Regions from separate parts of the Rhodococcus sp. NFXS4 genome, predicted to be linked through region 2. Evidence: riboswitches for the same ligand, from Rfam matches in the RefSeq annotation. Region 2 holds a riboswitch; the other holds the start of a gene.
The links. A riboswitch is a leader RNA that binds a small molecule or an ion and turns the genes downstream of it on or off. The one in region 2 is predicted to bind thiamine pyrophosphate.
Positions count from the first base shown of each region.

Region 1: linked by a shared signal. The riboswitch ahead of thiO (glycine oxidase ThiO) and the one ahead of J4E04_RS05645 (TenA family protein) in region 2 are both predicted to bind thiamine pyrophosphate.

Region 1 is NZ_CP192221.1:455,029-470,596, forward strand. It holds gene J4E04_RS02135 (DHA2 family efflux MFS transporter permease subunit) at 1-1,167, opposite strand, end outside; gene pta (phosphate acetyltransferase) at 1,282-3,399, shown strand; gene J4E04_RS02145 (acetate kinase) at 3,396-4,583, shown strand; gene J4E04_RS02150 (serine/threonine-protein kinase) at 4,584-6,905, opposite strand; gene J4E04_RS02155 (glutamate ABC transporter substrate-binding protein) at 6,908-7,879, opposite strand; gene J4E04_RS02160 (GlnX family signal transduction membrane protein) at 7,879-9,189, opposite strand; gene J4E04_RS02165 (NUDIX hydrolase) at 9,308-10,000, shown strand; gene thiE (thiamine phosphate synthase) at 10,004-10,687, opposite strand; TPP riboswitch at 10,853-10,960, shown strand; gene thiO (glycine oxidase ThiO) at 10,953-12,047, shown strand; gene thiS (sulfur carrier protein ThiS) at 12,057-12,263, shown strand; gene J4E04_RS02185 (thiazole synthase) at 12,256-13,014, shown strand; gene J4E04_RS02190 (ABC transporter ATP-binding protein) at 13,117-14,070, shown strand; gene J4E04_RS02195 (ABC transporter permease) at 14,067-14,861, shown strand; gene J4E04_RS02200 (M28 family peptidase) at 14,887-15,568, shown strand, end outside.
Region 2 is NZ_CP192221.1:1,221,574-1,237,141, forward strand. It holds gene J4E04_RS05615 (alkaline phosphatase family protein) at 1-547, opposite strand, end outside; gene J4E04_RS05620 (TY-Chap domain-containing protein) at 579-1,952, opposite strand; gene J4E04_RS05625 (GNAT family N-acetyltransferase) at 2,000-2,293, opposite strand; gene J4E04_RS05630 (ABC transporter ATP-binding protein) at 2,303-3,049, opposite strand; gene J4E04_RS05635 (ABC transporter permease) at 3,046-3,840, opposite strand; gene J4E04_RS05640 (ABC transporter substrate-binding protein) at 3,818-4,852, opposite strand; gene J4E04_RS05645 (TenA family protein) at 4,849-5,601, opposite strand; TPP riboswitch at 5,595-5,690, opposite strand; gene J4E04_RS05650 (sugar porter family MFS transporter) at 5,720-7,117, opposite strand; gene J4E04_RS05655 (SRPBCC family protein) at 7,266-7,655, shown strand; gene J4E04_RS05660 (carboxylesterase/lipase family protein) at 7,702-9,246, shown strand; gene J4E04_RS05665 (DUF1540 domain-containing protein) at 9,253-9,552, opposite strand; gene J4E04_RS05670 (LppP/LprE family lipoprotein) at 9,720-10,682, shown strand; gene J4E04_RS05675 (nitrilase-related carbon-nitrogen hydrolase) at 10,756-11,592, shown strand; gene hydA (dihydropyrimidinase) at 11,589-13,007, shown strand; gene J4E04_RS05685 (TIGR03842 family LLM class F420-dependent oxidoreductase) at 13,011-14,054, shown strand; gene J4E04_RS05690 (aspartate aminotransferase family protein) at 14,067-15,377, shown strand; gene J4E04_RS05695 (FAD-binding oxidoreductase) at 15,374-15,568, opposite strand, start outside.

The sequences.
Region 1 (15,568 bases), 770 kb from region 2:
GCCGACGGCCGCGTTGGTGATGGGGGCGTTGACCAGCCCGAAGCCGACCCCGAAGATCGCGAACATGACCAGCAGTGCGCTGACGGGGGTGGTGGCGGAGAGGCGGGTGAGGGTCAGGCCCGCGACGGCGATGACCACACCGGCGATGGTCATCGAGGGGCGGGCACCCCACCGCGCCACCATCCGCCCGGACAGCGGCGAGCAGATCAGCGTGGCGAGTGCGAGCGGCAGGAAGGACGCTCCCGTGCCGATGGCGCTGAAGCCGCGCACCTCCTGCAGGTACAGCGACATGAGGAACAGGAACGCTCCGTATCCGCCGAAGGCGCACACGGCCACGATCGTCGCCGACGAGAACGGGATGCTGCGGAAGAAGCGCAGATCGATGAACGGATCGACGCGCCTGTTCTCGTAGCGGACGAACGCGACGAACGAGCCGGCGGACAGGGCGAACACCGCGAGGGTGATGGGCGACGACCATCCGAGCGAGGGACCCTCGATGAGGCCGAACACCAGGGAGGCCAGCATGACGACACCGAGCAGCTGACCGACCGGATCGAACGCGCGCACGACGGGCGACCGCGACTCGGGGACGAACACGGCGGCGAGAACGAACGCTGCGAGGCAGACCGGGATGTTGATCCAGAAGACGGACCGCCACCCGGAGATCTCGATCAACAGTCCGCCGAGCATGGGACCGAGGGCCATGGAGATGCCGACCACGGCGCCCCACATACCGATCGCCCGGGCACGCTCGGCCTTCCCGGTGAAGACCTGCGTGATGATCGACATGGCGACGGGGTTGAGCATCGACCCACCGATCGCCTGGATCATGCGCGCGAGGATGAGGACCGGGGCGGTGGGGGCGAGGCTGCAGAGCAGCGAGCCGACGGCGAAGCTGACGAGTCCGATCTGGAAGACACGGCGCCGCCCCACACGGTCCGCGGTGGTGCCGGACAGCAGCAGCAGACTGGCGAGCACCAGTGTGTAGACGTCGATGGTCCACTGGAGCTGGGACACGGATGCGCCGAGTTCGGTGCGGACGGCGGGCAGCGCGACGTTCACGATGGTGGCGTCCATCGACACGATGAGCAGGCTGAGGCAGCACGTGGCCAGCACGATCATCTTGTGACGCTGGTCGAGACCGCCTGACGCGACAGTTGTGGGCACACAAGTATTATGCTTGCGTAGGCTAAGAAAGTGCGGAGTTGTTCCCGGGATCACAGCCCGACCGCGGGACATCGTCTCGGACGACCGCGGCGGCGCGCCCATTAGGCTGAGACCATGGTCGCCGCGCCCGCAGACACGCCCAGTTCGCCCGTCTCCAGCATCTACATCGCGTCGCCCGAGGGGGACACCGGCAAGTCGACCATCGCGTTGGGGCTGCTGCGCATGCTCGGTGCCTCGACGGCTCGGGTCGGTGTGTTCCGGCCGATCGCTCGGTCGTCGTCCGAGACCGACTACATCCTCGAGCTCATGATCGACCACACCACCGCGGACACCACGTACGAGCAGTCGCTCGGCGTCACCTACGACGAGGTGCACGCGGATCCCGACGCCGCGCTCGCCGAGATCGTGCGCCGCTATCACGACGTCGCGTCCCAGTGCGATGCCGTGGTGATCGTGGGCAGCGACTACACCGACATCGCCAGTCCCAGCGAGCTGGGATTCAACGCGCGCGTCGCCGTGAACCTGGGCGCCCCGGTGCTCCTCGCGCTGCGTGGCTCCGAACGCACGCCCGAGGAGATCGCCCACCTCGCCGACGTGTGTCGATCGGAACTGTCGACGCACCGCGCCCATCTGGCCGGCATCGTCGCCAACCGGTGCGATCCCGACGCGTTGGACGACGTCATCGCGCAGCTCTCGACCGAGGACGTGCCGGCGTGGGCTCTGCCCGAGGTACCGCTGCTGGTCGCACCGACCATGGACGAACTGCTGCACGCGATGAAGGGCGAGCTCTACAGCGGCGATGCCGAACTGCTGCAACGGGAGGCCCTGCGCGTGATGGTCGGCGGCATGACGGCCGAGCACATTCTCGAGCGACTCACCGAGGGAGTCGTCGTCATCGCTCCGGCCGACCGCTCCGACGTCGTGCTCGCGCTCGTCAACGCCCACGAGGCCGAGGGGTTTCCGTCGCTCGCCGGCATCGTCATGAACGGCGGACTGACACCGCATCCCATGATCGCCAAGCTCATCGAGGGTCTGCAGCCCCGACTACCGATCCTCACCACCGAACTCGGAACCTTCGACACCGCGAGTGTGGCCGCGTCCACTCGCGGGCGGGTGGCCGTCGGATCGCAACGCAAGGTCGACACGGCGCTGGCGCTCATGGAACGCCACGTCGACGCCGCCGAGATCCTGGGCCGCCTCGACGTCGCGATGCCGTCGGTGGTGACGCCGCAGATGTTCGAGTACCAGCTCATCGACCGGGCCCGCGCCGACCGCAAGCACATCGTGTTGCCCGAGGGGTCGGACGACCGGATCCTGCGCGCGGCCGGACGACTGCTGCAACGGCAGGTCGCGGACCTGACCATCCTCGGTGACGAGGCGGCGATCACGCGCAGGGCCGGGGAACTGGGGGTGGACCTGTCCGAGGCCACCGTGCTGGATCCGACGAACTCGGAGTACACGGACGACTTCGTCGCGGAGTACGTCGAGCTGCGCAAGCACAAGGGCATGACCGAGGACAAGGCCCGCGAGATCATGTCCGACATCTCGTACTTCGGAACCATGATGGTGCACAAGGGCATTGCCGACGGCATGGTCTCGGGCGCCGCGCACACCACGGCGCACACGATCAAGCCGTCCTTCGAGATCATCAAGACCATGGACGGGGTCTCGACGGTCTCGAGCATCTTCCTGATGTGTCTCGCGGACAAGGTGCTCGCCTACGGCGACTGCGCCGTGGTTCCCGACCCCACGTCGGAACAGCTCGCCGACATCGCCGTCTCGTCCGCGGCCACCGCGTCGATGTTCGGCATCGAGCCGCGGGTGGCGATGCTGAGCTACTCCACCGGCGATTCCGGATCGGGTGCCGACGTGGACAAGGTCCGGACGGCGACCGACCTCGTCCGCGACAGGGCGCCGGATCTGCTGGTGGAGGGACCGATCCAGTACGACGCGGCCATCGACCCGTCGGTGGCGAAGTCCAAGCTGCCTGACTCCGAGGTGGCGGGCCGGGCGACCGTGTTCGTCTTCCCCGACCTCAACACCGGCAACAACACGTACAAGGCGGTGCAGCGCAGCGCCAACGCCGTGGCCGTGGGACCGGTGCTGCAGGGACTGCGCAAGCCCGTCAACGATCTCAGTCGAGGAGCCCTGGTGCAGGACATCGTGAACACGGTGGCGATCACCGCCATCCAGGCCCAGTCCGGTACCGACGGTCTCGAGGTCGCGAAGTGAGCACGGTGCTGGTCGTCAACTCGGGATCGTCGTCGGTGAAGTTCCAGGTGGTGGACCCCGACTCGGGAAACAGTGTCCTGCAGGGCATCGTCGAGCGCATCGGGGACGCCGACGGGCGCGTGGCCGTCACCCGCGGCGACGACACGACGGAGAAGACGACCGACATCCCCGATCACGTCACGGGCCTCCGGCTGGCGTTCGAGATGATGGCCGACGCGGGACTGCCCCTGGCGGAGGCGGGTATCACGGCAGTGGGGCATCGAGTGGTGCACGGCGGCACCGTCTTCAGCGAGCCCACCCTCATCGACGACTCGGTCGTGACCACCATCGACGAGCTCAGTGCGCTCGCGCCCCTGCACAATCCGGCCAACCTGCGCGGGATCGAGGTGGCGCGACGGGAGCTGCCCGACGTGCCGCAGGTCGCCGTGTTCGACACGGCGTTCTTCCACACCCTCCCCGCCGCCGCCTCGACGTACGCCATCGATGCGGCCACCGCCGCCGAACACGACATCAAGCGGTACGGGATGCACGGCACGTCCCACGAGTACGTGAGTGGCCGTGTGGCAGAGCATCTGGGACGGTCGCCGTCGGACGTGAACCAGATCGTGCTGCACCTCGGCAACGGCGCCTCGGCATCGGCCGTGCGCGGCGGCGTCGCGGTGGACACGTCCATGGGCCTCACCCCGCTCGAGGGACTCGTGATGGGAACCCGCAGCGGCGACATCGATCCCGGCATCGTGATGCACCTGCGGCGCAGTGCCGACATGGACGTCGATGCCATCGACGAACTGCTCAACCGCCGCTCCGGTATCAAGGGACTGAGTGGTGTCACCGACTTCCGTGAGCTCCGGCGCCTCATCGACGACGGTGACGAGGCCGCGGCTCTGGCCTTCGACGTGTACGTCCATCGCCTGCGGCGCTACCTCGGCGCGTACATGATCGAGCTGGGCCACGTGGACGTCGTCACGTTCACCGCCGGCGTGGGCGAGAATTCGGCCGAGGTGCGCGCAGCGGCCCTGGCGGACCTCGAGATGTACGGGATCGAGCTGGACGAGGAGCGCAATGCCGAGCGCGGCAAGGGAATCCGGGTCATCTCGACGGACGATTCCCCGGTGACGGTCCTCGTGGTGCCCACCAACGAGGAGTTGGCCATCGCCCGCGCCGCGGTGGCCCTGATCGGCTGATCAGAAGAGGGACTTGGGCCGCACCGCGTTGGCCAGGTCCACCAGGGCGAAGCGGTGCGACCGGGTCCGCGCGGTCCGGGCGAGGGATCGCAGGGCGGTCTCGGCGCCCGTCCGGAGGCCGTCCCGCGTGAAGGGCACGCCGAGCAGCGGCACCGTGGACTCGGGCGTGTGCCCGGATTCCATCCATTCGAGCGCGGTGCCCAGGACGACCGTCCGCAGTTGCAGCGCACGGGGTTCGCGCGCCGGCAGCGCCTCGACGCGCCGCGCCGCCTCGTAGAGCGCACCCTCGTCCATGTCGGCCGCGGAGCCGGAGAGCAGTGTGAGTACGCCGGTCATCCGTGCCATCGAGTAGTGCCGTGACGTGGCGGGCACCAGATCGAGAGTCATGATGGCGTCGAGCAGCGCACCCCGTTCCGCGAGCCTGCGGGCGAGACCGAACGCGGCGCTGACGATGGTGCGATCGGTCCGCCACACCGTGGTGTACATCGTCTCGGCCAGGGCGCACCACGTGTCGTGGCCGTCGTCGGAGGTCTGCTGCGCCAACAGTTCCGCCGTCGCCGCGAGCGCGAGCTTGGGTGCGACCTCGCCGGGCATCGCGGAGAGCACCGAGTCGAACTTGTCGGCGGCGTCGACGAAGTTACGGCACAGCAGCGCGATGGTGCCGCGGTGCCAGTCGACACGCCAGTTGCCCGTCACGTCGTCCAGCCTGCGCATCACCTCCGCGGCCGAATCTCCCTCGCCCAGATCGAGATACGCGCGGGCTTCGGTCAGCACCGCTTCCACGGACCCGACGGAGTCGTCGCCCACTGTGCGATCGAGGCCGTTCTCGCGAGCGAGGCGCAGCGAGTCGAGCGTCTGGTGCGGTTCGCTGTGCACGGCCGCGGCGATGAGCTGCGCGCTCGGGTCCGACGTGTCGATCAGGGGGACCGGAAGCGCGGCCACCACGTCGCGCGGATCCAGCCTGGCCACGCGGTGCCGTCCGTCGATGTACACGTCGGTGACGGCGACCTGCTCGTCGGTGCCGAAGGTGGTGCGCTGCGGGCTGAACACCGACGAGAGCGACGGGTGGCTGTCACCCGTCTGCTGCGAGAGGATCTCGCGCAGAACACCACTGAGCTGACTCGCCGCCTCGTCGGCGCTGCGGAACCGGGTGAGCGGGTCGGCGGCCGTCGCGCGTCGGAGCAGCCGGGCGAAGAACTGGTACTCCTGCAGGACGGGCGCGTCCTCCGGGATGCCGTCCACGTACCGCCCGTGCTCCGAGGCGATCTCGAGCGTCAGGACCGCGAGAGTGCGCCCCACGGTGAAGATGTCGGACGCCACCGTGGGTCCGGTCCGCACGATCTCCGGTGCCTGGTACCCGGCCGTACCGTAGAGGTACCCGTAGTCCTCCAGCTGGCTCACCGCGCCCAGGTCGATCAGCTTGATCTGGTCCTGCGTCACCATGACGTTCTCGGGTTTCAGATCGTTGTACGCCAGACCGATGGAGTGCAGGTAGGCCAGCGCGGGCATCACCTCGAGGAGGTAGGCGATGGCTTCCTGCACAGGCAGTTTCGTGCGCGCCGGGTTGTCGGTCATGATCTGGCGCAGCGTGCGACCGCCGACGTACTCCATGACGATGTACCCCGTCGACGACGGCACCTCCTGCGAGCCGGGCGCGAGGGGGCGGGGGTGCTCCACGAAGTTGTAGATCTTGACGATGCCGGGGTGGGTCACCTCGGCGAGGAACTGGCGTTCCGCCATCGCCACCGCGTGTGCCTCGGCGTTGCCGAAGTGCAGCAGGCCCTTGAGCACGACCCAGCGATCGCTGACGTTGCGATCGATGGCGAGGTAGATCCACCCGAGTCCGCCGTGCGCGATACACCCCTGCACCTCGTACTGCCCGGCCACCATCTCACCGGGTTCGAGCAGCGGGGAGAAGTCGAAATGCGTTCCGCACCTGTCGCAGTCACCCGACGGATGGGCGGGCCGGCCGTCGACGCTCCGCCCGACGGGGGCGTTGCACTTCCAGCAGAACCGCTTGCTCTCCGGGACGCGGGGGTCCGACATGACAGCGGTCGCGGGATCGACCTCGGGAATGCGCGGCAGTTCCACCAGCCCACCACCGAGGCGACGACGCTTTCCGGTTCGTACGCGGCGGCTCGGCCGGGAGGTGCGCCCCGTGGTGTCCTCGCGCAGCGCGGCCCGCGTCGCATCGTTCTCCTCGGGGCGCACCGAGGCCCTCGTCGCGTCGGAGTCCTGCTCGCGCAGGGCGGCGCGGGTGGCGTCGGGATCCTCGTCGCGCAACGAGGCCCGGGTCGCCTCGAGATCGGGTTCGGTACTCATGATCAGCCGTTGTAGACGGGAAAGGGCGCGCCGGGAGACGGGCCGAGGACGGACAACCACTGGGTGTAGATGCGGTTCCAGGTGCCGTCGCCGCGAATGCGTTCGAGCGTCCTGTTGACGACGCGCACGAGGTCGTCGTGACCCAGCGTCACGCCGATCCCGTACGGCTCCGCGGCGATGGAGAACCCGACGATCTCCAGGTACGGATCCTGGGCGGCGAGTCCGGCGAGGATCGCGTCGTCGGTGCTGACGGCGTCGACACCGCCCTGCTGCAGCACCACGAGACAGTCCGCCCAGCTGGGCACGCTGACGATCTGGGCACTGGGCTGCAGACGCTGGATGCGCAGCAACGACGTGGTGCCCGCCGCGGCGCACACGCGCCGACCGCCGAGGTCACCGACACCCGTGATGCCCGAGCCCTTGACGGCCAGAACCCGTTGATCCGCCTGGTAGTACACGGTGGAGAAGGTCACCCGTTCGCGCCGGGCACACGTGATGGTCATGGTCTTGACGACGATGTCGACCTCGCCCTCGGCCAGGGCGTCGATCCGCTCGGCGGACGCGAGGATGCGGTACTCCAGCCGGTCCGGGTCCCCGAACAGATCGCGGGCGACCTCGCGGGCGATGTCGACGTCGAAGCCGACGATCTCACCGCTCACGGGATCGCGGAAGCTGAACAGGTTGCTGCCGGTGTCCAGCCCGACGACGAGGCGCCCGCGGGCGCGGATCGCGTCGACGTTCGGAGCGGGTACGGGTGCGCCGTCGGGCGCGGCGTAGTTGGGCCGCAGGCTCGCACGGGGGTCGCCGCAGTCCTCCGCCGGTGGCATCGGTGCGCCCGGGGTGACGCCGGTGGCCCCGTCGGGCAGCGGTTCGGCGACAGTGGCGCGGTCCGGCGCCTCCGGCACCGGCGTGGTGTCCGCGCAGCCGGTCAGGACGAGGATGAGCGCGGCGGCGATCACGGCCGCGCGGCGCATCACAGGTACTCCCGGATACGCGACCACATACCGCCCACGACGGCGAGCACGGCCAGGCCGCACACGATGCCGGTGCCCACGGTGAGGCCGGCCAGCACGCCCGACGCACGCTGGACGTCGTCTCGCAGGGACGCGCGGGACGCCTCGATCTCCTCGACGAGAGCCGAGTCGAGCCGACCGAACACGTCGCTGGAGTCGCCGGCAGCCGTTCCGGTGGCGATGGTGACGGCAGTGTCGAAGTCGCCGACGTCCAGCGACGCGTTCATCCGGTCGTGCGAGCTGGTCCAGAGCGACACCAGCGCACGGGCGTCGTCCATCCGGGGACTGTGCGTGTCGTCGTCGTGCGCGAGTGTGCCGAGGGTGTCGGCGAGGCCGGACACCGCGTCGGAGTACGACTTCTCGTAGTCGGCGAAGCCGCCGCGCCGCGTCATGCCGATGGTCTCATCGGCGCGTGCCTGCTGGGCGAGGATCCGGCTGGTGGTGAGCAGGTCCAGGGGCTCCGCGCCGCGCACCAGAGCGCGGTCGGTGGCGGTCGAGGAGATGAGCCCCGCGACGAGCATCCAGCCGAGCAGCAGTACGACGCCCACCGTGGCACCCGCGAAACCGACGTTGACGGTGCGCTTGGTCTTCCGGCTCAGGAACATCTGCGCGCCGACGAGCACGAGCACGGTGATGCCCAGCACGACGAACGCCGACCAGGGTGGTGTCGCGAACTGGCGCTGCGCATCCGACACGTCACCGGACTTCTCCGCGTGCAGTTCCTCGGCCCACGGCAGGATCGTGTTCTGCATGAGGGTCGACGCCTCGGCCAGATACGCGGAACCCACCGGATTGCCGACGCGGTTGTTCGTCCGCGCGGTCTCGATGATGCCGGCGTACAGCGGCAGGTTCGTGGAGATCGTCGCCAGCAGTTGCCGCGACGTCGCGTCGTCGCTCGCGAGTCCGGTGGACGCGCGGACCACCTCGCCCGCCGCCGCTCCGAGCGAGTCCGTGTACCGACCACGGACGTCGCCGGGTTCCAGACCGCCCGAGAGGAAGGCCGTCGCCGCCGTCGCGTCCGCGACCGACAGCTGCACGTACAGGTTCTGCGCCGCATCGGACAGCGGCTCGGTGCGCGCGAGCAGCAGTTCGAGGGTGCGCTGGCGGTCCGACACCGACAGCGTCGTCACGAGAGCGGTGGTCACGAGCGTCGCGACCACCAGTAGACCCACCGCCAACAGCCGGACGGGAGTGGAACGGAGGAACTCCGACCGTTCGGAGCGGGTGTCGACGGGCGCGCGCAGAGTCAGCGCACTCGTCTGCTGTGACACCTCGACCCCTTCCCGCGCGATCGGTCGCCCTCATGTCCGGATTCGAGCATAGGCCCACCGTGGTCCGAGCACAGGCAACGCGAGGAGCAATAAGGTGGGGGAATGCGGACGGTGAACCATGCGCGGTGACGGGGACGGCTGGGTCTTCAGCAGCGACGGGAGCCGGCACTGGGGACGACACGGCGCGGCCGGTCTGCTGTTGCGGGCTCCGACCGGGTCGGCGGGCTCCGTGGTGTTGCTGCAGCACCGTGCGGCTTGGAGTCATCAGGGCGGGACGTGGGCGCTGCCCGGTGGTGCCAGGGACAGTCACGAGAGCGCCGTCCACGCGGCCGTACGCGAGGCCGGCGAGGAGGCGGGCATCACCGACGACCTGCTGACCGTGCGGGACGAGCACGTCACCAAGATCGAGGACTCGGGGTGGTCCTACACCACTGTGATCGCCGACGCGGAGCGCGAACTCGACACGGTTCCCAACGGTGAGAGCACCGAACTGCGCTGGGTCGCGGAGCACGAGGTGGACTCGCTGCCGCTGCACCCCGCCTTCGCCGAGAGTTGGCCGTCGCTGCGCACCGTGCCCGTCCGAGCCGTCCTGGCCGCCGACGCCCCCGACGACCTCCCGGCGCGCACCGTACGACTCGCCGTCGGCAGCTTCGGGTGGATCGTCGACACCGTGCGGGCCGAGAACGTGGACGCGGCGCTCGCGGCGGTCCGGAACGACACCGACCTGCGCGTCGTCGTCGTGACGGCCGACGACGCGGTGCGCTCGGCGGTTCCCGCCGACGTCACCGTCCTGTCGCCGGACGGACTCTGACGGTCAGACCGACGGCAGCAGATCGAGCAGTCGACGGGCCGCCGCCTCGGGGTCGCGAGCCTGCGTGATCGCCCGCACCACCGCGATGCGGGACGCGCCCGCCTCGAGCGCCTGCGCGACGTTGTTCTCCTCGACCCCGCCGATGACGAACCACGGCCGGGTGGGATGCGATTCGGCGACCTCACGCACGACGTCCAGGCCCGCGGCCGAACGGTTCGGCTTGGTGGGAGTCGCCCACACCGGTCCCGTGGCGAAGTAGTCGACGCCGTCCTCGATGTCGGCGAGCGTGGCCTGTGCCCGGTTCTGCGTGGAGCGCCCGATGACGACGTCCGGGCCCACGATGCGGCGCGCGTAGTGCACCGGCAGATCGTTCTGGCCGAGGTGCAGCACGTCGGCGCCCGAGGCGAGCGCCAGATCGGCACGATCGTTGACGGCCATCAGCGCGCCGTGACGGCGGCACGCGGCGGAGATGACCGCGAGAGCGGCGAGCTCGTCCTTCGCCTCGATGGCGCCGTACTTCTTCTCGCCCGCCGACCCCTTGTCGCGGAGCTGCACGATGTCGACGCCCCCGGACAGCGCCGCGTCCACGAACTTGGCCAGGTCGCCGGTGTCTCGGCGGGCGTCGGTGCAGAGGTACAGACGAGCGGTGGCGAGCCGCTCGCGGGCGGTGGTCCTCGAAGTCGTCACGAGTGTGAATGTAGTACCACCCAGTACTACGGGAAGGCCGGAGGCCGGTCGGGTGGTGGCGGGAAGGCCGGAGGCCGGTCGGGTGGTGGCGGGAAGGCCGGAGGCCGGTCGGGTGGTGGCGGGAAGGCCGGAGGCCGGTCGGGTCATCAGCCGGTTAGGGTGAAGGGGAACGAACACGGGAGTCCCGGACGGGGCTGAGAGTGGGCGAGGCCGCCCAGACCGTAACCACCTGACCCGGGTCATGCCGGCGGAGGAAGTGAGTTTCATGCAGCGATCCGTCTCCGTCGTGGGCGGCGGGGTGATCGGCCTGTTCTGCGCCCGCGCCGCCGCGGCGGCGGGATGGTCCGTCACCCTGCACGACCCGACGTTCGGTGCACGCGCTGTCGGCGACGGCGCCGCCAGCTGGGTGGCGGGCGGCATGCTCGCGCCGCTGTCCGAGGGCTGGCCCGGCGAACACGCACTCCTGGCACTCGGTTCCGCGTCGCTGCGGCGGTGGCACGATCCGGTGCTGCGCGCGGACCTGGAGGGTCGGGGCGTCGTCGTGTCGAGTGGATCGTTGACCGTCGCGTTCGACTCGGCCGACGCTGCGGACCTGCGCACTGTCGCCGACTGGGTGGGTGCGCAGGGCCACGATCTCGAGATCCTCTCGCGCAGCGAGGTGCGCACCCTGGAGCCGTCACTCTCGCCGCGCGTTCGTCTGGGCCTGTCGGCGCCGGGGGAGTTGTCGGTGGACAACCGCGCGTTGGTGCTCGCGTTGGAGTCCGCGGTCCGCGACCGGGGAGTGCGGATCGAGCGTGCTCCCGTCACCGACCTCGACGCGCTCACCACCGATCGTGTGGTGGTCGCCGCGGGGTGGTCGACGTCCCGTCTGCTGCCGGACGTCCCGGTGCGGCCGGTGAAGGGCGAGATCCTGCGCCTGCGTGCGCGACCCGGCTCGGCGAGTGCGCCGTCGCGTACCGTCCGCGCGAGCGTCAACGGTCGCGCGGTGTACCTCGTCCCCCGTGGCGACGGTCTGGTGGTCGGTGCGACGCAGTACGAGCACGGTGACGACACCGCCGTGACCGTCGCCGGCGTCCGCGACCTCCTCGCGGACGCCGAGGCCGTGTTCCCGGCCGTCGGTGACTACGAGTTGGCGGAGACGGCGGCGGGCCTGCGGCCGGGGAGCCCCGACAACATCCCCGTGGTCGGGCGGTGGGACGACCGCGTGATCGTCGCCGCCGGCCACGGTCGCAACGGGGTGCTGCTCGCGCCCGTCACGGCGGACGCCGTGGTGGCAGAACTGGAGGGCGAGCCGTTGACGGAAGCGGCATGCGCTCTCCCCGAACGGTTTTCGAGTCTCACGCGGACTCGGGCACGGTAGGAGACGAACATGACCGCAGTGGGTGTCACCGTCAACGGTGCGGATCACGACCTCGAGCCCGGCACGACGGTGCAGGACATGCTGACCCAGCTGGGTCTTCCCGAGAAGGGCATCGCCGTGGCGGTGGACGGAATCGTGCTGCCGCGCTCGCGGTGGGGCGAGGACGTGGGCCGCGGCTGGACCATCGAGGTGCTGACGGCGGTGCAGGGTGGCTGATCAGCTGACCATCGCCGACCGTACCTTCACCTCTCGCCTGATCATGGGGACCGGGGGCGCGGCCAACCTCGCGGTGCTGGAGGAGGCCCTCGTCGCATCGGGGACGGAACTCACCACCGTCGCTCTGCGCCGCGTCGACGCCTCGGGCGGCACCGGGGTGCTCGATCTCCTCACGCGCCTCGGCATCGCCCTGCTGCCCAACACGGCGGGATGTCGCGGCGCCGCCGAGGCCGTGCTCACCGCGCAGTTGGCACGAGAGGCGCTGGAGACCGACTGGATCAAACTCGAGGTGATCGCGGACGAGCGGACCCTCCTGCCCGACGCCATCGAGCTGGTGCGCGCCGCGGAGCAACTCGTCGACGACGATTTCGTCGTGTTGCCCTACACCACCGACGATCCGGTGCTCGCGCGTCGCCTCGAGGACGTGGGGTGCGCCGCGGTCATGCCGCTCGGATCGCCCATCGGGACGGGGCTGGGCATCGCGAATCCGCACAACATCGAGATGATCACCTCGGCCGCAGGGGTTCCCGTGGTGCTCGACGCCGGCATCGGCACGGCGAGCGACGCGGCACTCGCCATGGAGCTGGGGTGCTCGGCGGTGCTGCTCGCCACCGCGGTCACACGCGCTCGTGATCCGCGAATGATGGCCTCCGCCATGGCCGATGCGGTGCGCGGCGGACGATCGGCGGCGCTGGCGGGCCGGATCCCGAAACGGTTCTGGGCGCAGGCGTCCTCGCCCGACGTCGACTGACCACCCCGGGGGCGGCTCAGGGTCGCGTCATCCCTTCGGATGACCCGGGTCGAGACCCGGGAGCGATGTGGTCGGTGGTCCTGCTCGGGCATCCTGATGCACATGATCGAAGTGACAGGTTTGACCAAACAGTTCGGCGCGAAGAAAGCCGTGGACGATCTCTCCTTCACGGTGCGCCCGGGTATCGTGACGGGCTTCCTCGGCCCCAACGGTGCCGGCAAGTCCACCACGATGCGGATGATCCTCGGGCTCGATCAGCCCACGTCCGGAACGGCACTCATCGAGGGTCGGCCCTACCGTGAGCTGAAGAATCCCATTCGCACCGTCGGCGCTCTGCTCGACGCGAAGTGGGTGCACCCCAACAGATCCGCGCGCGCTCACCTGCAGTGGATGGCGGCCTCCAACGGCATCGCCTCGTCCCGCGTCGACGAGGTGCTCCGCCTCGTCGGTCTGTCCGAGGTGGCCAAGCAGAAGGCCGGCGGGTTCTCCCTCGGCATGTCGCAGCGACTCGGTCTGGCCGGTGCGTTGCTCGGTGACCCGAAGGTCCTGATGTTCGACGAGCCGGTCAACGGACTCGATCCCGAGGGCATCGTCTGGATCCGCAAGTTCATGCAGCGCCTCGCCGCCGAGGGGCGGACCGTGCTGGTGTCCTCGCACCTGCTCTCCGAGATGGCGCTCACCGCAGAACAACTGATCGTCATCGGCCGCGGTCGGCTCATCTCGGACTCGTCCGTGCAGGAGTTCGTCGACCGCGCCTCGGAGGCGTCGGTCCGCGTCCGCAGCCCCCAGCTCGACGCCCTGCGCAGCGCGCTCACGTCGGCAGGTCTGACGGTCAAGGAGCCCAGCAGCCTCGATCAGGTGCATCCGACTCTCGTGGTGGCCGAGTCCACCACGGAGGCGATCGGCGAGATCGCCGCGCGCCACAACATCGTCCTGCACGAGCTGGCGTCCCAGCACGGTTCGCTCGAGGACGCGTTCATGAAACTCACCGGTGACGACGTGCAGTACCACGGCGCCGGTACCGACAACAACGCGATGGGAGGGGCACTGCGATGAGTGTGCTTGCAGCGGAACGAATCAAACTCACCTCGACGAAGTCGCCGTGGTGGTGCACCGTCATCATCGTGGCGCTCGGGCTGGGCATCGGTGCCGTCATCGGCATCACGGCCAAGTCGACGGTCACCACCGTGCAGAACGACATCGCCGCCGGAAACGACCCCGGCTTCGAGCCGTACCTGCCGACCCTCGCGGACGCCGTCGCCGGCGTCAGCGGGTTCGGCGTTCTCGTGCTCATGATTCTCGCGGCGCTGTCGATCACCAGCGAGTATCGCTTCGGCATCATCCGGACCACGTTCCAGGCCATCCCCAGCCGTGCCTCGGTACTCGGCGTGAAGGCGCTGCTCATCGGCGTCTTCGGTGCGGTGTTGTCCCTGGTGCTCACGCTGGGCGCGTTCTACATCGCGAAGGCCACGGCCGGTCCCGATGCGGGCGCCGCACTCGTGCTCGAGGGTTCGGACGCGTGGCGTGCCATCTACGGTGTCCCGATCTACGCCTTCCTGTGCGTCGTCCTCGCCGTGGGAGTCGGTGCGCTGCTGCGACAGTCGGCCGCCGCGATCGCACTGCTGCTCCTGTGGCCGCTGTTGATCGAGTCGCTGTTCAACCTGTTCGGCAGCATCGGGCGCGACATCATGCCCTTCCTCCCGTTCATGAACGCGAACAACTTCCTCGGTTCGCCCGGTGGAGTGGAGTACCACTGGGGACCGTGGGGCAGCCTGGCCTACTTCGCGGCCTTCGTCGCCGTCGTCTTCGGCGCCGCAGTGGTGGTGGTGAACAAGCGAGACGCGTGACCGCTCTTTCGTTAGGGTGACGTTCATGCGGACGACACGATCGACCCTGTCCATCGCGATCTGTGCGGCGGGAGTGCTCGCGCTGTCGTCCTGCTCCTCCGGCTCGTCCGGTGAAGGAGCCACCCCGTCCGAGGAACCCGTGGCCGCACCGGTCACGGGTTCCTCGCTGTCCGAGGCCGTCACCCTCGACGCGGTGGTGAGCCACCTGCAGGAGCTCTCCGACATCGCCGACGCGCACGACGGGAATCGCGCCGCCGGCACCGCCGGATACGACGCCAGCGTCGACTACGTGGCCGACACACTGCGGGACGCGGGCTTCGACGTCGAGACGCCCGAGTTCTCGTTCGACAGCTACACCCTCGACTCGGTGGCGCTGCGCGCTGCCGACCGCGACGTGCCGGTGAGCGCGTTCACGTACTCACCGGCCACGCCCGCCGGTGGGGTCTCCGGTCCGATCGTGGCAGCACCTGCCGACGACTCACCCGGCTGCGAGGCCACCGACTACGACGGCCTCACGCTGACCGGCGCTGTCGCTCTGGTCCCGCGCGGGGTGTGCTCTTTCGCGCAGAAGGGGCAGATCGCCGCCGATCGCGGCGCCGCCGCGATCATCGTGTCCAACAACGAGGACGGTCCGCTCGACGCCGGCACGCTCGGCGCGAAGGAGGATGCCCGCATCCCGTCGGTGGGTGTCAGCCGTGAGGACGGTG
Region 2 (15,568 bases):
ACACCGACGCGGAGAAGTCCCCGCCGCGCAGCACGGCGCGGGTGAGCCCGGACTCGCGCTGGTAGGACGGCGCGATGCGAGTGACGGACACCCCGTCCGCCGCGGCGCGCTCGAACACGGTGTCGCGAGGTTGGAACTGTTCAGGAACGAGCTCGGCGAGCAGATCGACGCGGGGTCCCTGACCGTGCAGACGCCAGTGCAGCGGATTCATCGGACGGTCGAAGCCGGGCACGGCGGTGAGGTAGCCGACGATGCCGTGCTCACCGGGCGTGCGTCCGGTGCCCAGTGACGCCAACGACGTCGCGGTGGTGGACGGGAACGTGGCGGTGACGACCCGCTCGGTGAGCGAGGAGAGTGTCGGCGCTGCCGAGGCGTGCGCCGCCAACTGTCGAGCTCCGAGGCCGTCGACCAGCAGTACGCAGACCCGCCGGACCCCGGACAACCCCAGCCCGACGGTGTCGGACTCACCGGGGACGCCGAGTGCGCCGAGCACCGACGGCAGAAGATCGGACAGGCTGTCGCCGCCGTAGCGCGGAGTGGTCACCACACATCGAAGGCTATCGGCAGCACCCTTCTCGTCAGTCGAAGAGGCTGTCACCGGTTCCGCCGGCGAGGTCGGTCCCGAACAGGTCGAGCTGGGAGCCGGACGACCGCGTCGGTCCGTCGACGCGGTCGGCGGCCAGACGCCGGTGCGCGGAGGTGAGGATCGCGGAGGTGGTGCGCCAGACCCGCGCATCGAGACCGGCCGACGCGGCGACTCGCGGATCGGTGTCGTCGAGCGTGCGATCGAGGGCGGAGAGCTCGCACTCGCGCGCCACGTCCAGGAAGCGGACGACGCGCGTGCGATCGTGTCCGCACGCGTTCAGCACCTCCTCGACGTCGATGTCGGCGCCGCGCTCCCACACTGCCTCGGCGATCGCGCGCAGTGCCTCGGGAATCGCCGGACCGCCGTGCTCGTCCGTCCCGTCACCCGCGTCGTACTCGGGCGTCGGTTCACCGAACGCGTCGAGGTAGGGCCGCGCCCCGAGCCCGGCCCGGAGATGCTCGGCGGCCTCGCCGGCGAACTTCTCCATGACGGCCAGCATGTCGGCCACGTGCTGCGGGACGAACGGCACCACCGTGACGTCGATGGTGGCGACGATGCGATCCTCGTCCAGCAGCACTTTGACGTGCGGCCACCGGCGATTGACGTCGTTGACGACCGACAGTGCTCGCGCCTCGTCGGTGACGCCGGCCGCGAGCGGCGCGAGGATCTGTACGAACGGTGCCTCCGGGGTGGGGCACAGGTAGAGCCAGGCCGGCCCGAGACGGAACGGGTAGTCGCCGTCCTCGTCGGGGTGCGGCACGAACCCGAGGATGTGCAGGAGCGTCTGCTCGATGATCTCGAGACGGGCCTCGGGACCGGACGTGCGGACCGGCCGCAGCGGGTCGAACGGGACAGGGTCGGACGGCGGCGCGTCCTCGGGGTCCGTGGACGACGCGCCGAACCGGTCCTCGATCAAGGGGCCGCACAGGTCACCGTCCAGCTCGAGGAACGACGGATGCGGGACACCCCACACCGAGTGCAGGACGCGGACAGCGGCGTCGGCGAGTTGGTCGGCGTAGCGCCGCGGGCGATCGACGAACCAGTTCACCGGCTCGTCGTCGCGGCGAGCGGTGTGCGGGAGCGACGGCGGCGGCGCGAACCCGAACTGCTCCAGCAGTGCGCGCCCCTCGGACGTCCACCGGCGATGCTCGGCGAGGTACTCGTCCGCCAGCACCTCGCACCGGACCGTCTCGTCGTCCCATCCGTAGAACTGCAGGCACGGCGGAACCGGATCGGAGTCGGCGTGCGGGCACGCGAGCACCAGAGAGTGTCCCGCCGGCATCCCGTCGAGGTGATCGGCGAGCAGGGTGCGGAACCGGCTCCAGGCGGCCTCGGGCGAGAGGTCGACACTGTTCAGGTCGTTCATGGGGCGACCGTAACGCGGCCCACCGACACGGTGTCGCGAGTCCCGGCTCACACGGTCAGATCGGCGTACTCCTCGTGCGTCTCGACGAAGTGGTGCACGTAGGAGCACGACGGGACGATCTTCAGCCCCGCGGCGCGTGTGTCGTCGAGTGCGTGACGCACCAGGACGGCCGCGAGTCCGCGGCCGCGGAACTCGGGAAGCGTCACGGTGTGGTCGAAGTCCCGGACCGTCGGATCGGTCTGCCGATACTCGGCGTAGCCGGCGACCTCCTCACCGACGAGGATCTCGAAACGCTGACGATCGGGATGGTGCTCCACGCGGGTGTCGTCTGTGTCTGCCATGGACCGAACCTACTCGCCCGCGCCGGGACGAGGGCCCGTGCTTCCGAGGGCGTCCAGCAGTGCGCGTTCGTAGGTCGCGAACTCCCGCGTGGTGGCGGTCTCGGCGCGTCGCGGCCGCGGCAGATCGATGCTCACGTCGGCGACCACCCGCGCGGGCCGCGGCGACAGCACGACGACCCGGTCCGACACCTGCACCGCCTCCCGGATGTCGTGGGTGATCATCAGGACCGTCCAGCGGTACCGCTGCCACACCTCCTGCAACCAGTCCTGCATGGCCGTCCTGGTCAGCGAGTCAAGAGCGCCGAACGGCTCGTCCAGCAGCAGGACGTCGCGTCCCTGCACGACGGTCCGGAGCAGTGCAGCCCGCTGCCGCATCCCGCCGGACAGCGACGAGGGGCGTGCGTTCTCGAAGCCGTCGAGGCCGAAGACCGGGAACAGGTCGCGGGCCCGGCTCCGCGCCTGCGCCCTCGGAACCCCCTGCACCTCCAGCCCGAGTGCGGTGTTCGCGAGAACCGAACGCCACGGGAACAACAGATCCTTTTGCGGCATGTACGCGCAGCGCGGTGTCACCACGGTGCCGCTGTCCGCGTCGTCGAGACCGGCGAGGAGGGTGAACAGCGTGCTCTTGCCGCAGCCGCTCGGGCCGACGATCGACACGAACTGTCCTCCCTCGACGGCGAGGTCGATCCCGTCCAGTACCGGTGTCCCCGGGTAGGACTTGCGCACCGAGGTCAGCTCCAGAACAGGATCCGTCATCGCGTTTCCTCCTTCGCCGCGAGCGCCCACGGCGCGAGAAGCCGCTCGGCCACGAACGTGAGGAGGAAGAGTGCGATGCTGCACACCGCCGTGACCACGACCGCGGCCAGCACGAGATCCGTGCGGAACGCGTTCTTCTGCTGCGCCATGTAGATGCCCAGACCCGACGTGGCGCCGACGTACTCGGAGAAGACGGCACCGACGACGGCGTAGGTGATCCCGATGCGGAGCGCGGTGAAGAAGCGCGGCAGCGCGGACGGGAGCCGGACGTACCGGAACTGTTGTCGCCGTGACGCTCCCATGCTGCGCAGCAGTGCGTCGGACTCCTTGTCCGCGGAGGCGAATCCCTCGATCAGGCCGAGGGTCATCGGGAAGAACGTCACCAGCGCGATCACCAGGAGCTTGGGGAGGATGCCGAATCCGAACCAGATGATCATCAGGGGAGCGACGGCGATGACCGGCAGTGTCTGCGACACCACGAGCAAGGGAACGATGGCGCGGCGCAGCCACGGCGAGAAGTCCACGGCCGTGGCGATGATCCACGAGATCGTCAGGGAGACGGCGAAACCGAGCAGAGTGACCTGAATGGTGGACGATGCGTGACCCGCGATGACGGCACGGTTCGTCCAGCCCTGATCGACCACGCGGGCGGGGGAGGGGAGTACGCGCGGCGAGATGCCGCTGACGACCACGCACACCTGCCAGGCCGCCACGAGGCCCGCCGCGAGCAGCAGCGCCGGCGCGTACCGCCCCACCTGTCCGCCGCGCTCAGCCCTGATCGAGGTACTCATCGGTGAAGTAGGTCGACCAGTCGGGCTCGGTGGTCAGCGGTGCGCCGTCGGGCCCGGCCAGGACACCGGCGTCGAACAGGAACTTCGAGTACCCGGACCATCGCTCCAGGGTCTGCGTCCCGACGCGGCCGTTCTCGTCGAGCATGTAGTCCTCCGCCAGCATGCGCTGACTCTCGACGACCAGGTCCTCGTCGGGAAATGCTCCCGGGTTGGCGTCGATCAGATCGCGCGCGCCCGCGTCGGGATCGTCGGCGGCCTTCTGGTAACCCTTCTGCAAGGCCTGCACGAACTGTCGCGCCTGTTCGGGGTGCTCGGCCATCCACTCGTCACCGCCGTCGACGACGATCGCGTACGAGTCGGGGAAGCCGAAGTCGGTGTAGTCGAAGTACGTCATCGGGGTTCCGGCCCGCTCGGCCTCGAGACCCTCCCACGCGAAGTAGGAGACGGTGAAGTCCGCGGTACCGGAGTAGACCGCCTCGTACGCGGACGTCCCGAGCACCACGGTCTCGAAATCGCCGGTGCCACCGTCATTCTCGATCACCTTGCGGAGGGTGGCCTCCTCGCCCGCATCGCCGAACCCGGCGTAGGTCCGCCCGTCCAGGTCGCGGGGGCTCCGGAGGTCCTGCCGGTCGGCGCGGACGCCGATGCCGGTGGCCCAGTGCTGCAGCGGCGCCATCACCGAGGTCACCTTCGCACCGGCGGCGCGGGCGTAGGTGGCGGAGCTGTGGAAGCTGATCCCGAACTCGGCGTTACCGGAGTCGATCAGCGTGTCGGGGGACGTCGAGTTGTACGGCAGGATCTCGACGTTAAGTCCGGCGTCCGCGAAGTAGCCCTCCTGTTGGGCGACGAACAGGCCCGTGTGGTTCGTGTTGGGTGTCCAGTCGAGCGCGAAGCGGATCGTGTTCGCGTCGGAGGCATCGGACGTGGCGCAGCCCGCGAGACCCGCGGCGGCGACGAGCGACACGGTGAGCAGAGCCGCGACGCGCTCGACCCTCGTGTGCCGCGCCCTCATGCGTCCGACCCCGAAGCAGGCCAGGGCACGGTGTTCAGGGCGGTGTCCCAGAACAGCAGTTCGTAGCGCATCGCCACGACGAACGCGTCACTCATCCGCTGTCGTTCGGCCGGGCCGGCCACCTCGGCAGCCGCGTCGACGAGCTCGCGGGCGCGCGCGGCGGAGGTCTGGAAGTCCTCGGCGTCGTACGTCGTCACCCACCGGGCGTACGGGTGGTGCGGATCGGCGTCGAGCACGGCGCGGGCCGAGGCCGCGAGTCCGCGGCCGACCTCGGCGTAGATCCAGAAACAGGGGAGCGCGGCCGCGGCTCCGACGGCGTAGGAGTCGGTCGCCGCCGTCGCCGTGAGGAACGAGACGTACCCGAGGCACGCCTGGCTGTGCTCGACCGGCGTCTCCGACGGACCGCCGAGTGCGACGTCGGCGAGAAGGCTGGTGTGCAACGACTTCTCGACCGTCGCGGCCGTGGCCGCCGACGTGGCCCAGAACGCTCCGGCCTCCGGATCGACGGCGCGCGAGGACAGGAGGGCCAAGGCCTTCGCGTATCCCTCGAGGTAGAGGCCGTCCTGCTCGATGTACGTCCGGAACGACGTGATCGGCAGGGTGCCGTCGCCGAGTCGGGTGAGGAACTCGAGATCGCCGATCCGGGCCCGCAGGCCTGCCGTGCGGTCCCAGAGGAGGTCGGTGAAGCGTGTGAGGTCGGCTGCATCCGTGGTGGAGGCAGCGTCGACCGCATGGTCGTACGGCGTCATGGCCGTGACATCCCTTCGTCAGAATTACCTGCATCAGGTTCTCGGGTGTGGTCTCAGCCTCGCGACGCGAAGCACCCCGTGTCAGAACTCGCCGACCATAGCACCGGCGGTCGTGCGGCTACTTCATGTCCTCCAGTTCCATGCCCTTCGTCTCGGGGATCTTGGACTTCACGAAGAAGAACGACAGGGCGGCGAAGAGTGCGAAGCCGCCGTAGACGATGGAGAGTCCGACCATCTCGGTGAGCGACGGGAACAGCAGCGAGATGACGAAGTTGGCCACCCAGTTCGCGGCCGTACCGATGCCGAGAGCCATGGCGCGCATACGGTTCGGGAACATCTCGCCGAGCAGGACCCACATGATCGGTCCCCACGTCGACGCGAAGAAGATCACGAACAGGTTTGCGCCGATCAGCGCCACGACGCCCCAGGGATCGGGCAGGGAGACCTCGTCGCCGGTGCCGATCTGCTGGGAGAACGCGATCGCCGCCATGAGGAGACCGACGAACATACCGATGGAGCCGGCCATGAGCAGGTTGCGCCGACCCACCCGGTCGACGAAGAGAATGGCCACGAACGTCATGGCCACGTTGATCACGGAGGTGATGACCGACGTGGTGAAGGACTGACTCTCGGTGAAGCCCACCGACTTCCACAGTGTGGTGGAGTAGTAGAAGATCGCGTTGATACCGACGAACTGCTGCAGGACGGCCATGATGATGCCGACCCACACCAGCGGCTGCAGACCGAAGCGCGGACCGCGGATGTCGGCGAACGACGAGCGCTGCTCCTTGCGCAGAGTCAGGCGGATCTCGTGGATGCGCTCGTTGGGGTGCTTCTCGCCGGTGATGTTCGCGAGAATCTGCGCGGCCTCCTCGTCGAGGTGCTTGCCCACGAGGTAACGCGGCGACTCGGGGATGAGCAACGCGAGGACGCCGTAGACGACGGCCGGGATCACGCCGACGATGAACATCCATCGCCAGGCCTCGAGGCCGAGCCACAGGTCGTTGGACGCACCGTCCGCACGATCCGCCAGCACGGCGTCCGAGAGCAGTGCGGCGAAGATGCCGATGGTGATGGCCAGCTGCTGCAGCGACGCGAGGCTGCCGCGCATCCGGGCCGGCGAAATCTCCGCGATGTACGCGGGGGCGATCACCGACGCGATGCCGATGCCGAGACCGCCGAGCACACGCCACAGCATCAGGTCGGGAACGCTGAAGGCCAGACCCGAGCCGACCGACGAGATGATGAAGAGCGCGGACCCGAGCAGCATCACCTTCTTGCGTCCCCACCGGTCGGCCAGTCCGCCGGCGAACCAGGCGCCCGCCGCGCACCCGAGCAGGGCGATCGCGACGGTGAAGCCGGTGAGGAACTCGCCGAGGGCGAATCTGCCCTGGATGGAGTCGACGGCGCCGTTGATGACGGAACTGTCGAAACCGAAGAGGAAGCCGCCGACGGCGGCCGCAATGGTCACGCCGATGACTTTGGCCGTGTGATTGGCCGATGCCTGTGTGGTCATCCTTGTCCACCTACATGTCGGCCACCGGCCGCGCCGGTCGATGGCGGAGGAGTTTCGCTTGGTTCGGACCCTACGCCCGGCGCGACCGCTGTGGAGCGGCGACCTGACGGCAGTTTGAGCAGCGCCGGAACGGTGAATCCCGCCGGTCATGAAGAAGACTCTGCGACGCACCGGCGACGCCTCCGCCGACGTCGCGTGGGAGCGGTACATGGACCTGTCGCTCTGGTCGACGTGGGCACCGCAGATCATGGGGGTCGACGCGTCCACCGACCGTCTCGCCGCCGGCACGACCGGCACGGTGCGCGGACCCCTCGGCGTGCGGGTGTCCTTCGAGGTCCACTCCGTGGACGAGGCCGCACGGGTGTGGTCGTGGCGCGCGTGGATCGGCGCTCCGAGTGCCGGGCTCACCCTGGAACACGGTGTCGACAGCGCGGGGTCGGGCTCGTCGACGTGGTTGGTCGTGGACGGTCTGGCACCGCTCGTCCTCGGCTACTCTCCAGCGGCCCTGTTCGCGCTCGGTCGACTGGTGACAGCGTGACGACCATCGGGGTCCGATCCCCGCACTCCCTGTAACGTCGGTCCTCGTGGGGGCAACCGAGAGCAGCCATGTCGTCTCGTCGCGCGACGGTGAGATCCGCGGCTACGGGCACGGCGACGTGGTCAGTTGGAAGGGCATCCCGTTCGCGGCGCCACCCGTGGCGGAGCACCGATTCCGCGCACCACGCCCACCGGAGCCGTGGGACGGGGTCCGCGACGGCAGGACCTTCGGTGCGATGGCACCGCAGGGCCGTGACGGCCCGATTCCCATGGACTCGTCCATCCCGATGGACGAGGACTGCCTGACGCTCAACGTCTGGGCCCCGACACCGGACGGCATCTCCCGTCCGGTGATGGTGTGGATCCACGGCGGCGCCTACGTCCTGGGATCATCTGCGCAACGGATCTACAACGGGCGCAACCTGTCCCGCCTCGGTGAGGTGGTGGTCGTGACCGTCAACTACCGGGTGGGCGCGCTGGGGTGGTTGGACCTGTCGTCGTTCGACACCGACGGCAGCGTCTTCGAGACCAATCTCGGGCTCCGCGACCAGATCGCGGCGCTCACGTGGGTGCGCGACTGCATCGCCGCGTTCGGCGGCGACCCGACCAACGTCACCGTCTTCGGTGAGTCGTCCGGTGGCGCGTCGGTGACCACTCTCATGACGTCACCGCACGCGGAGGGTCTGTTCCACAAGGCGATCGCCCAGAGTTCCCCGGCCACGTCGGTGTACGGCCCGGAACGCGCGCGCACCGTCGCGCAGCGGTTCCTCGAACTCGTCGATCTGCCCGCGGAGCGTGCGGAGGAGCTGCGGGCGATGCCGGTGGAGAGGCTCGTCGAGGCGGCCGAGAAGCTGGTCTACGAGATTCCCGAGAAAGTGCCCGGCACATTGGGATTCGCACCCGTCGTCGACGGTGACGTGGTGCCGCGGTATCCGGTGGCCGCGTTCCAGAAGGGCTTCTCGCACGACGTCCCGCTCATCATCGGGTCGAATCACGACGAGGCATCGGTGTTCCGCCTGATGAAGTCGCCGTTGATGCCCGTCACCTCGGACACGGTGAGCACGATGTTCGAGGCGATCGCCGTCGACCATCCCGACCTCTCACCGGCTCGTATCGCCGACATCCTCTCCGCGTACCCGGATCTGCCGAAGAGTGCGGGCGCGCTGGCGCTCTCGCGCGACGCAGGGTTCCGGATGCCGAGCCTGTGGATCGCGGAGGCCCATTGCCGACGAGCGCCGACGTTCGTCTACCGTTTCGATCACGCGACACCCGTGCTGCGCGCGGCGCGTATCGGCGCCGGTCACGCCACCGAGTTGCCGTACGTCTTCGGCAATTTCGGGACCTTCGACCGGGACCCGACCTTCTGGCTGGGTGGGCGCAAGGCAGCGCAGCAGGTCTCCCGGCGAATGCAGCGACGCTGGGTGGCGTTCGCGTGGCACGGGGTTCCTGCTGCGCTGGACGGGTCGAAGCACTGGGCGCCCTACGACGAGCGCCGTCGCACTCTCGTCATCGACGGGCGTGATGCTCTGGTCGAGGATCCGGACCGTGAGCTGCGCGAGATCTGGGGCGAGAAGGTGCTCGGCTTCAGCTGAGGTTAGTCAGGCCTTGCTGTAGGTGAGGCAGTTCGCGGTGTCCGACGACTCGCCGGCGCCGATGCGGACTGCTGCCGCGCTGCACTCGAGGTTGTCGTTGAACGAGCAGTCGACGCGCTGGCACGCACCGACCTGGGTGGAGACGGTGTCGAGACCGCCCTTGGTGCTCAAGGGAATGAACGTGCCGCAATCGGCCGTTCCGTTCGAGCCTCCGACATTGATGGCGAAGGCGTGGCATCCGTCGTGGTTGTACGAACAGGCGCTGACACTGCACTCACTGACGCGGGGCATTTCGAGGGAAGTCATGACGATGACGGTAATACGCGAAAAGCGTCTCCACCAGCAAGGTCAGGCTGACCTAGATATGGTCACCCTTTCTACAACAATGATGTTTCCTATTCTTTCGGGTCACGGATCGATGACGAATTCGTCGACGACGTAACGATCGGTCTGTTCGCTCGGATGGACAGATCATGAGACGAACACTTCTCGCGACCCTGGCCGTCACCGTGCTGTTCGCGAGCGGGTGCTCCGACTCCGGCCAGGGCTCCGCGGCGCCACCTCCTCCGAGCACCACCACGACCTCGACAGCGGTGGGTACGGAACCCGCGTCGTCGGCCGCGCCGGAACCGTCGACCGCGTGTGTGGAGGACTCCGTCGTGGCGGCGGGCATCGAATCGCTGCCCCAGTTCTTCGGTAACGGGTGGCGGCTCGTTCGCCAGGGCGATCCCTGCGCGACGCTCTCGTGGGCGCTCGCCGCGCTCGACGGGGGTACGGGGTCGAGTCCGTGGACGGTGCTGTTCTTCCACGACGACACCTACCTCGGCACCGCCACCGCGTTGCCGTACTCGTTCACCGACGTCGCCTCGCAGACCGACGACACGGTCACGGTGTCGTACGGGTGGCTCCGGGAGGGTGAGTCCACCTCGCAGCAGTCCGGCGGACCCGGGTTCGTCCGCTACACCTGGAACGGATCGTCCGTGGTGATGCTGGACGACCTGCCGCAGGAGGTGGTGGACGGCAACAGGCAGACTCCTGCCGATCCGTGCCTGGACGACTCGGTGGTCGCCTCCGCGATCGACTCTCTGCCCACCTTCTCCGGCAGCGCCTGGAGCCTGTACAGCCAGGGCGATCCGTGCGCCACGCTGGCCTGGGCGGTGGCCGTCCCCGACGGTGCCACCGGTTCGAGTCCCACGACGGTCCTGTTCTTCCACGACGGCGCATACCTCGGAACGGCGACCGCCCGTCCGTACGCGTTCACCGACATCGATCCGTATGCGCAGCTGGACGACACAGTGACGGTGTCGTACCGATGGCTCAGGGACGGAGAAGCGACCGCGGAGGTGTCCGGCGGACCGGCGCTGGTCCGTTATCGCTGGAACGGCTCGTCGGTGGACATGCTCGACTCCCTGCCTCCCGAGGTGGCGAACGGCTGAATTCCACCGGTGGACGACCCGGCCGATCGGGTGCAGGATCACCGGTACGGGGCCGACGCGGAGGTGTCATGTCATGACTGTCGTTCGAGCAGCACTGGTTCAGACCACCTGGACCGGCGACAAGGAATCGATGATCCAGGCCCACGAGGAGTACGCCCGCCAGGCAGCCGAGCAGGGCGCGCAGGTGATCTGTTTTCAGGAACTGTTCTACGGCCCCTATTTCTGCCAGGTGCAGGACGCGTCCTTCTACGACTACGCCGAATCGGTTCCCGGACCCACCGTCGAGCGTTTCCAGTCCCTCGCGAAGGAACTCGGCATGGTGATGGTGCTGCCGGTCTACGAGAAGGAACAGGCAGGCATTCTGTACAACACCGCTGCCGTGGTGGACGCGGACGGCACGTACCTGGGCAAGTACCGCAAGCACCACATTCCGCACCTGAACGGCTTCTGGGAGAAGTTCTACTTCCGCCCCGGCAACCTGGGCTGGCCCGTGTTCGACACCGCCGTCGGCAAGGTGGGGGTCTACATCTGTTACGACCGCCATTTCCCGGAGGGCTGGCGCGCACTCGGACTGGCCGGTGCGGAGATCGTGTTCAATCCGTCCGCCACCTCGCGAGGCCTGTCGAACTACCTGTGGAAGCTCGAGCAACCGGCGTCGGCCGTGGCCAACGAGTACTACATCGGCGCGATCAACCGAGTGGGAGTCGAGGAGTTGGGCGACAACGACTTCTACGGTACGAGCTACTTCGTCGATCCCGAGGGGAAGTTCGTCGGCGAGGTCGCCTCGGACAGCGCGGCCGAAGTGATCGTCCGCGATCTGGACCTGTCGCTCATCGCGACCGTCCGCGATCGGTGGGCTTTCTACCGCGATCGCAGACCCGACGCCTACGGTCCCCTGGTGACACCGTGACGACCACGTTCGTCCACGGGGGCATCGTCGTCTCGCCGACGGGGTCGCAGCCCCTGGACGTCCTGATCGACGGTGAGACGATCGTCGCAGTGCTGCAACCGGGTTCGACGCTTCTGGGCGCCGACCTCGCGTCGTCGAGCGACGTCGTCGTCGACGCGACCGGGAAGTACGTGATCCCCGGAGGGGTCGACGGCCACACCCACATGGAGATGCCGTTCGGCGGCACCTTCGCCTCCGACTCGTTCGAGACGGGGACGCGCGCTGCCGCGTGGGGCGGAACCACCACGATCGTCGACTTCGCCATCCAGAACCCCGGGATGCGCGTGCAGGACACCCTCGCCACGTGGCACGACAAGGCTGCCGGTTCGTGCGCCGTCGACTACGGCTTCCATCAGATCATCGGAGACGTCGACAGCGACTCGTTGAAGGCCATGAGCGAGTTGGTCTCCGAAGGTGTCACCAGCTTCAAGTTGTTCATGGCCTATCCCGGCGTCTTCTACTCGGACGACGGGAAGATCCTGCGGGCGATGCAGACTGCCGCCGAGACCGGCGCGCTGCTGATGATGCACGCGGAGAACGGCATCGCCATCGACGTCCTGGTCGAGCAGTCGATCGCACGCGGTGACACGGCGCCGTACTTCCACGGCACGTCCCGGCCGTGGCAGCTCGAGGAGGAAGCGACGCATCGCGCGATCATGCTGGCCGACGTGACGGGAGCGCCGCTGTTCGTGGTCCACGTGTCGGCGAAACAGGCGCTCGAGCAGATCGCGACGGCACGAGGCAAGGGGCAGAACGTCTTCGCAGAGACGTGTCCGCAGTATCTGTACCTCTCGCTCGAGGAGCAACTCGGTGCGCCGGGCTTCGAGGGTGCGAAGTGGGTGTGCTCGACCCCGCTCCGGTCCCGTGCAGAGGGGCACCAGGACGAGCTGTGGCGGTACCTCCGCACGGGCGACGTCTCGACGGTCGGCACGGATCACTGTCCCTTCTGCATGAAGGACCAGAAGGAGATGGGTATCGGCGACTTCTCCAAGATCCCCAACGGAATCGGGTCGGTCGAGCATCGGATGGACCTGATGTATCAGGGTGTGGTGTCGGGGAAGATCACGCTCGAGAAGTGGGTCGAGGTGTGCTGCACGACGCCGGCACGCATGTTCGGGATGTACCCGCGCAAGGGCATCGTGTCGCCCGGTGCCGACGCGGATCTGGTGGTCTACGACCCGAACGGCCGCACCACCATCGGAGTCGAGACACACCACATGAGAATGGACTACTCGGCCTACGAGGGCATGACCGTGGACGGCCACGTCGACACGGTGATCTCCCGCGGAACCGTCGTCGTCGACCGCGGCGAGTACCTGGGCCGCGCCGGGCACGGCCGTTTCGTGCGCCGCGAACTGTCTCAGAATCTGGTGTGAGGGATGGACTTCGGAGTAGTGCTGCAGTGCACTCCACCCAGTTCGCGGGTGGTCGAACTCGCTCGCATCGCCGAGACGCACGGCTTCTCCCACGTGTGGACCTTCGATTCGCACCTGCTGTGGCAGGAGCCCTACGTCATCCACAGTCAGATTCTCGCGAGCACCCGCACGGTGGTCGTCGGACCGATGGTGACCAACCCGTCGACGCGTGACGTCACGGTGACGGCGTCGACGTTCGCCACGCTCAACGAGATGTACGGCAACCGCACCGTGTGCGGGATCGGCCGCGGCGACTCCGCGGTGCGCACTCTGGGTGGGAAGCCCACCACGATCGCGCGGCTCGCCGAGTCGGTCGAGATCATCCGCGAACTCGGCAACGGGCGGTCCGCCCGCATCGGCGAGACCACCGTGCGGCTGCCGTGGGCGTCGCGGTCCGAGCTCGAGGTGTGGATCGCCGGATACGGCCCGCGGGCACTGGAACTCACCGGGCAGGTCGCCGACGGGTTCATCCTGCAACTCGCTGATCCCGACATCGTCGAGTGGACCGTGGCCACCGTCCGCGGCGCCGCCGAGAAGGCGGGGCGCGACCCCGATGCCGTGACCATCTGCGTCGCCGCCCCCGCCTACGTCACCGACGGTTCCGCGGCCGCCGCCGCGCATGCGCGTGATCAGTGCCGGTGGTTCGGCGGCATGGTGGGAAACCACGTGGCGGACATCGTGTCCCGCTACGGAGCGACCTCCGGTGTCCCGGCCGCTCTCACGGACTACATCGCCGGCCGCCAGGGGTACGACTACAACCAACACGGCAGAGCCGGCAACACGCACGCCGACTTCGTGCCGGACGAGATCGTCGACCGGTTCTGCATCCTGGGCTCGCCCGAGCAGCACGTGGAGCGCCTCCGGCAGCTCGAGTCTCTCGGTGTGGACCAGTTCGCGGTCTACCTCCAACACGATGCGAAGACCGCGACGCTGGATGCCTACGGCGAGTCGGTTCTTCCTGCCATGATGACGTCAGAGGTGGCGACGGAATCCGGAATCGCCCGATAACGGAGGTGGTACATGACCGACCATGTCTTCTATTCCTGGTCCGCGCAGGCGGAGCTGAACCCGGTCACCATCACCGGGGCGTCCGGGTCCTACTTCTGGGACGACCAGGGCAGGAAGTACCTCGACTTCTCCTCGCAGCTGGTCAACGTCAACATCGGGCACCAGCACCCCGACATCGTGGCGGCGATCGTCGAGCAGGCCGGTGTGCTCACCACCATCTCCCCGACGGTCGCGAACGACAAGCGCAGCGAACTCGCTCGACTGATCGCCGAGCGCGCTCCCGGTGACCTGAACCGGGTCTTCTTCACCACGGGCGGGGCCGAGGCCGTCGAGCACGCCGTGCGGTTCGCTCGCCAGCACACCGGGCGGACCAAGATGCTGGCCGCGTACCGGTCGTACCACGGCGGCACCGGTGTGGCCATCGGTCTGACGGGAGAGCCGCGCCGGTGGGGAACCGAGCCGACCAACGTCGACGTCGTCCGGTTCTTCGGGCCGTATCCCTATCGGTCACCCTGGAATTCGACCGGCCCCGAGGAGGAGACGGCCGCGGCGCTGGCCCACCTCGAGATGGTCATCACGCTGGAGGGACCGCAGAACATCGCGGGGCTCATTCTCGAGTCGGTGGTCGGCACCAACGGCGTGCTGGTCCCGCCGCCGGGGTATCTGGCCGGTGTCCGCGAACTCTGCACTCGCTACGGCATCGTGTACATCGCCGACGAGGTGATGGTGGGCTTCGGCCGGACCGGGCACTGGTTCGCGTGCCAGGCGTGGGGCGTCGAGCCAGATCTGATCACGTTCGCGAAGGGTGTGAACTCCGGCTACGTCCCCCTCGGCGGAGTGGTGATCTCCGAGGAGATCGCGCAGCGGTACGACCACATGCCGTATCCGGGAGGTCTGACCTACTCGGGCCACGTGCTCGGCTGCGCCGCCGGTATCGCGTCGATCCGGGTGTTCGAGCGCGACGACATCCTGGGCCACGTCCGCGCCGTGGGGGAGGACGTCCTCGGGCCGGGGCTCACCAAGCTGGGTGAGGCGCATCCGAGCGTGGGTGACGTGCGGGGCATGGGGTTCTTCTGGGCCGTCGAACTGGTGACGGACAAGGGCACCCGCGAGCCGCTGACACCGTTCAACGCCACCGGCGCCGCCGCGGCTCCCATGGCGGCCGTCACGAAGGCGGCCAAGGAGCGCGGGCTGTGGCCGTTCGTGGCGGGCAATCGGCTGCAGATCGCGCCGCCGCTCGTCACGACGGAGGAGGACATCCGTCGGGGACTCGAGATCCTCGACGAGGTGCTCGAGGTCGCCGACGGGTACACCCGGAACTAGAGCACGGCACCGGGATTCAGGATGCCCGCGGGATCGAGGGCGTGCTTGATGCGCCGGGTCAGCTCCATGACGTCCTCGCCCACCTGATCCGGCAACCACGCCTTCTTGAGCCGGCCGACACCGTGTTCCCCGGTGATGGTGCCGCCCAACGAGATCGCGAGCGTCATGATCTCGCCGAATGCCTGGTGCGC